One region of the Sutcliffiella cohnii genome, then DNA from elsewhere that is predicted to be linked to it. Evidence: predicted binding sites of a transcription regulator. Region 1 holds the regulator's gene; the other holds the start of a gene.
The links. Region 1 encodes LexA, which represses DNA repair genes until DNA is damaged. Its sites were predicted from a motif close to CGAACATATGTTCG; they were not measured.
Positions count from the first base shown of each region.

Region 2: a site for LexA is predicted at 2,216-2,229, ahead of BC6307_RS01890 (malate synthase). Genes of this name have one in related genera too.

Region 1 covers NZ_CP018866.1:2,448,792-2,452,220, forward strand. Annotated here, with positions in the region: gene tkt (transketolase) at 1-166, opposite strand, end outside; gene BC6307_RS12180 (DUF896 domain-containing protein) at 237-467, opposite strand; gene BC6307_RS12185 (YneB family resolvase-like protein) at 585-1,259, opposite strand; gene lexA (transcriptional repressor LexA) at 1,396-2,013, shown strand; gene BC6307_RS12195 (hypothetical protein) at 2,223-2,843, opposite strand; gene glnA (type I glutamate--ammonia ligase) at 2,974-3,429, opposite strand, start outside.
Region 2 covers NZ_CP018866.1:407,978-411,406, reverse strand. Annotated here, with positions in the region: gene BC6307_RS01900 (hypothetical protein) at 1-517, opposite strand, end outside; gene BC6307_RS01895 (sigma-70 family RNA polymerase sigma factor) at 507-896, opposite strand; gene BC6307_RS25625 (RNA polymerase sigma factor) at 811-1,014, opposite strand; gene BC6307_RS01890 (malate synthase) at 1,271-2,128, opposite strand; gene BC6307_RS01885 (CarD family transcriptional regulator) at 2,810-3,286, opposite strand.

The sequences.
Region 1 (3,429 bases):
ATGTAGGATTTTTTGGATTATGGTTCATAAAACTAGTCCAAAGCGTATAAGCCATTGGCGCTGCTCCCATCGGCATTCCTGGGTGACCAGACTTTGCTTTTTCAATTGCATCAATAGATAATGTACGGATCGTTGCAATTGATAATTGATCTACATTTAAAGTCATTCGTATATACCTTCTTTCTTCTTTTCTTTAGTCATGCTATTTATAGTATGTACAAAATACACTCGGATGTTTAATGAAATTTTTTATTTTGCTCATCCTTTAATTTTTGAGGGGTTACATCATTTCCGTTTGGATCGACGATTGTTACTGATTTCAATGTATCTACCATAGAAGATCGAAACGTTTTTACATATTCCGCTCTTAATTCTTTTTGTTCTTTAGCCTCTTCTTCTGTTAAACCTTCTGATTTTGCTTTTTTTGCAAGTAGATTAATTCTTTTCATTTTATCTTGTGAAAGCATATTAAAACTCCTTTTATCTTTTACGTAATAGTTTAAATAATTTTCCTTTTTGTTTTGGGTTTATTAAATGTCTCTAACCCCAGTTAACAGTTCTTAATTTGCTACTTTTCCATCTTACTAGAGCTCACTTTTGTTAGCAAGAGTACTATCTTCTTTCTGCAACATGTACTCTTTATATCTTCTATTAACCGTTGCTTTAGATATATCGAATCCAAGCCCTCTAAGAGTAGCGGCGATTTCATGGAAAGTTAATTTGTTATGACGTAATCGCACTATTTCTTCTACAGGAACTTCTTTTCTTTCTCTCCCTGGACTTAAATGATTATTTTTTAAGTTTTTCAGCGGATTATATCCTTCTTCTACTGCTTTTTTCATTCCTCTTTTTATTTTTAAATTATGTAGTTTTCTTTGGTATTCTTCTACAATAGAAACAATTTGCAAAACCATTGAATCTGATTCTGATAAAGTTAATTTACCGTTGTCGATTATAGAATAAATAAGTACATTATGTTTTTTTAGTAAATGGAAAAAAGCTATTTTGGCATTTCCCCTCCCAATTCTCGTTTCATCTTGTACTAACAGTACATCAAATGGGTCGGTAGCTAACAAATCCATTAGATTATATATTCCCTCTCTCTCTAAGCTATAACCACTAGCTTGTTCCTCAATGACAGATATTACTTCTATATTGTTGTTTTGAGCTAATAACTTTAACTCCTCTTTCTGTCTAGCAAGAGAAGTTTCTTGTGTTTCCTTATTTGTGCTTACTCTACAGTAAATAACGCCTTTCATCTTATCACCATTTCAAATAAATTTATTATTATTCTATCATGCAAACATATATTCTGCTATTTTTCGAACTTATGTTTGTATACTATAGGTAATTATGCTATAATATTCTTAATAATACATATAGAGGTGCGGGGAAATGAAACTATCTAAAAGACAAGAAGATATTTTAAATTTCATTAAGCAAGAAGTACAAGCAAAAGGCTATCCACCTTCTGTACGTGAAATTGGAGAAGCTGTTGGGTTAGCATCCAGTTCAACTGTTCACGGTCACCTAGCTAGACTCGAAAGTAAAGGATACATTAGAAGAGATCCAACAAAACCGAGAGCAATTGAAGTGATTAGTTTAGATGACAAGCAAATTCCTAAAGTAAATGCAGTGAATGTTCCGATTGTCGGTAAAGTAACTGCTGGTCAACCAATAACAGCAATTGAAAATATCGATGAATATTTTCCACTACCTGATCGATATGTTGCTCCTGACGAGCATGTATTTATGTTGGAAGTTATGGGAGACAGTATGATTGAAGCTGGAATTTTGGATGGAGACTTAGTTATTGTTCGTCAACAACAATCAGCTAATAATGGAGATATTGTTGTAGCGATGACAGAAGACGACGAAGCAACTGTGAAACGATTCTTTAAAGAAAAGGATTATATTCGATTACAACCAGAGAACTCCTCTCTAGAGCCTATTATAGTGCGAAATGTATCCATTCTAGGTAAAGTTATTGGCGTTTATCGAAATATACATTAAAAAAAAGGGTTCAAAAAGTCATAGCAATCGACTTTTTGAACCCTCTTAAGTGACTAAAACAATTAGTTTTTATCACTGTCTTTTTTTTGACAAACTCATATTTTATTTACATAGATATTGCTTTATTAGCTAATTCGACATCATTTTGTAGTAGCTAATACAAACTAAAAAGTCAGCAGGATATTCACCCCACTGATTTTCATACTTCATTATAGTTCTACTTTAAAAGACTTCTCTTCACCAATTTCATTTCCGCTACCATCAGTTGGAGCAGGAATCTTTACTTCTACCCATTCTAATTCTTCGACGTTTCCAGTCTCTAATAAGAAGAATAACGACCCTTGCTTCGTTTCACTCTTTTCAAATTCACTATCGATTATAACACTCAATTTTTCACTAGGTGAGACTTCTTCTCCATTACTCGTTGTTATTTTTATATCACCTGCTTGAATAACAACATCTTGTTCAGAGGAATTCACTACTTCCATATCTATTTGCACATATTCAATATAATCTTCACCAACAAATTCTTTAAAATCGTCATAAAGTTCCCCGCTTAATGTTGCTACTTGTGGGATGTGAAAGGATAACGGTCCAACCTCAACATTACCTACTTTATAGTTGCGAGCAACAAGTGTAAATTTACCACCTTCTGTATCCATTACATCACCAGGCTTAGATTGCCATTGTTGTTCTTCTTCATCAGCTACTTGTTGATCTTGCTTTTGCTGTTCATCTTCTGTGTTCGCCACATCTGCATTATCGTTAGAACATGCCGTAATAAGTAAACTTAAAAATAATGCAATTGACAATGTTTTGATAATTTTCATTATAGTTGTCCCCCTTATTTATATGATTGATTATACTGCATTCGACAAACTTGGTAAAGAAACTTACCTACTTTTTCAATACACAAAATAGAAACCCCTCAACACCATAGGTATCAAGAGGTTAAACTAATTAATATTGAGTTAAATATTGGTCACGTTCCCATGGGTGAACTTGACTTCTAAACATATCCCATTCAATCTCTTTAGCTTCAATAAAGTGCTCCAATAAATGATCACCTAATGCTGATTGAATAACATCATTTTCTTTTAATAATTCAAGAGCTTGCGCTAATGTTGCCGGTAAATCTACAATACCTTCTGCCAAACGCTCTTCTTTGTTCATTACATAAATGTTACGATCTACTGGCGCAGGTGGAGTTAAACTATTTTTGATACCATCTAGTCCTGCCTTTAATAGAACAGCCATTGCTAAATATGGATTAGCCGCTGGGTCTACACTACGCACTTCCACACGTGTACTTATGCCACGAGATGCAGGAATACGAACTAAAGGACTACGATTTTGCGCTGACCACGCTACATAACAAGGAGCCTCGTAACCTGGCACTAAACGTTTATATGAGTT
Region 2 (3,429 bases), 2.0 Mb from region 1:
TGCTTGACCAATTTACAGGAGAATCCCACTGAGCACCTCTTGTTTGAATCCACTCCCATTGATTACTCTGTTTTTCAAAGTAGGCAATATAAATCGTTTCACTACTATTTTTATTTTCTGTAAAAATAGCAATAGCGTCATTAAAATGAACTGCATTCAATTGTGTATGAATAAGAGAATACGAAAAGTCTTTTTCTTCCTTATTCATTTCCTTCATTTTTTGGTGAAAAAATTGTTCAAATGATTCTATATCAGCAACGTTTGCATTGTTTGATTCATTATGAAATGGAATAAAAACGACAATAAAGAGTATTAATGCGGCAATGCTTGCAAAACCAACGGATATCCTTTTCCATCTTTCCCTGCTCTTTTTCTTTTTTTTATAGCTATTGGAGAATTTCATCAAAGTTTCGTGTATTTGATCTTGTTTCTGTTCATCAAACTCGTGTTCATAGTCTGGTTTAGGAAGAGACTTCAGCTCATCAATTAATGGATTTTTCCATTCATTATCTTTCATATTTAATGTCCTCCCTCTTATCCTTTAAAGCTTTTAACGCCCGATGATGCGTAATACGCACCTTATTTTCATTCCAGTTTAAAATGTCTGCTGTTTCTGGAACAGATAATTCTTTAAGCGCTCGGAGAATAATGACGTCTCGATAGTTAGACTTCAACGAATTAATTACTTTATATAAATCGCGATTATTTTCACTCCATTTAAGCATTAGTTCTGGCGTTGGCTCTTCTTTTTGTTCAAAACTCTTGAGCCCCAGCACCGTTTTCATTCTCGCCCGTTTTCTTCTTCTAATCTCATCGATGCCTACATTTCGTGCAATCGAGAATAACCACGTTTTCGCTAGACTTTGATTGATATGTATCGAAGCTTTTAATAGCACGAATGAACACTTCTTGAACTAAGTCATCTATATCTCCTGACCCGACATAATATAACAAGAAATGGTATATATCTTTGCTGTATTGATAGAACCATTCGGAAATTTTATCACTGTCCATCCATTTCTCCCCCAATGTTTTCATTCATTAATTAGTCGTATTAATGGTGAGATTATTTCACTTTTTTCAAAATATTTTATAAAAAGAAAAAAGCTCGAAATCAAGCTTCATTTAAAAATCTCTGATACTATCATACATAAGAGGGTAAATAAAAAAAACGACTGTCACTTTAGAGTAACAATCGTTTTTATTCATACTAACATTTTTAGCTTGCTTTTTAAGCAGTTTTTAAAAAGTTACTCCCCCATAAAAGGGCTTAAGCCAAATTACGCATTAATGCACCGTTAGGCTTTTGTAATTCTTGAGGTATTATTTGATTCATTCTACAAAAATGTTCGAAAAATTGTTGTGCCAGCTCTTGCTCCTGGTCACTTTTAAACGAAGCGATATCACGCAGAATTTGAGCCATCCACATATTATCAAAATAACGGTATTTACCGGTATTCCATGTCATTTTTTCGGGGGATTTTTCATTTACGTAATATTGCCAGAAAAGCAACTGATCAGATTCTTGTTCTGTAAGTTGAAGCTTGTATTTTGAATGAGCAGGAATATTTCCATCTTCACATAGCTTACCGATAAACTCTTCATTCACCATATAGACTCCTAAAATCCGTCTCTCTTTTTCTGGCATCCCGGAATCTATTGATGTTAACAGGACCGCACTATTTTGGTGTAAACGGATCGGTTTGTTTGGCTTTCCTTTGTTATTACCACTTTTTATTTCGCCTGAAAAAACTTTCCACTCTGTTAAAGAACTATTCTGTTCTTCGGTGTCACACCAAAATACCATTTGTGATTCGGGATGAAGTTTATGGTTCTTCATAAGCTTTTCATGTTCTAGGCGAAGTTCGTGTTTTTTTCGTTGAAGCTTTTTTTCCTCTTCCTTCTTCCACTCTTCTTCCTGTCGCGCCATTTCCCTTTTTTGTATAATTTCTTCAAGTGAATGAGCAACACTTTGATCATGTATTTTTAAGTGCTCTCCAAACACATCCGGGTACACAAACTTTTTACTCTCCGATGCGAAATGTATTTCAATAATAGAATCATTATGTTCAACTATACTCCCTGTGCCAAAACGCTTGTGTGTAACTTTCTTATTGATTAAATTCAATATTCTAGTCCTCCTTGTAAAATAAAAACTCGGTTACTATTAGTTAGAAAATTAATCATTTTATTTAACTAACTTACCTTTAAAGCTCAGACAACTGTTTGAATTTTTCATCGGTTTAAAAAGATATTAAAAAAACGCATCCATCACTCTGCCTGTAAAAAATTACAGAAGAATTCGGAATACGACTGAAAAAACCTTTGTAAGACTATTGTAACACTTTTCTTAAAAAAATACAAATTTCTTATTGACAACATATTTTATCCTGAGGTAAAATAGAAATTTTATTATTTCCATTTAATATTATTTATGAACAAAGGCTAGCCGCATATATAACCATTTCATTACCGGTGTGATATGGAAAAAGTGAAAAAGAAGTACTCCGTATCTTTGAAAAATAATAACTTTGTTCATATTTTGTATACCTAAAACAATGAAAGCCCTACCTCTCTTTCATCCTTACGGCTCCTTGTCCGTGCCAGTGTGAATCAGGTTACAAATTATAGTGATCTTCAAACGTTCTTAAAAGAAATATAAATAATCATAATGGATTAAATTTCAGAAATGACAAAAGAGGTTTAAGCTCTAATTTTGAGCTGAAGAAGTTGAATTTCTTTAAAATGATTAACTTTTAATAACAATAATTTCTTGAAAATTCAGGATATTCCAGAGAGTTCTGTAACCTTAAAAGAAACTTTTTATTTGATTTTCAGTAATTCCTTTCATTAATCTTAGTTCACTAATTAAAAATTCATGTGCGTTATTCAACATTTTCTTTTCGCTAGAATTAAGTATTTTCTCTTTTTTCATGCGCATTAAATCACGGACAACTTCAGCACCTTCTAGTATGTTACCTGTTCTTAATTTATCCGTGTTCACTTTATACCTTTCCTTCCAAGGCATTAATCTATCTGATTCACCATGCTGAAAAATGTGTATGATGTGTTTTAATGCGATTATGTCCGTAACCGGGCGTATACTTGAACTCAATATTTTACCCTTCGGAATCATAACTTGCATATTATTAATTAACATTGTTATAACATAATACTGTTGTTTTTCTCCTGAAATTTCCTTTTCTTCAATAGCTTTAATGATACCTACTCCATGCATCGGATAAACAATGTTATCACCAATTTGAAACAAGTAATCCACCTCCATGTTTTGCAACCTTCTTAAGCTTAACACAGTTGTTATTTTTTATCAAAATTTCTATAATATCATAGATTAATTTAAATCGTCAATAACTTTTTCTTCAAAAAAATTAAAAAATGTAGGATTAGGTCACAACCGTTGTCGCGATG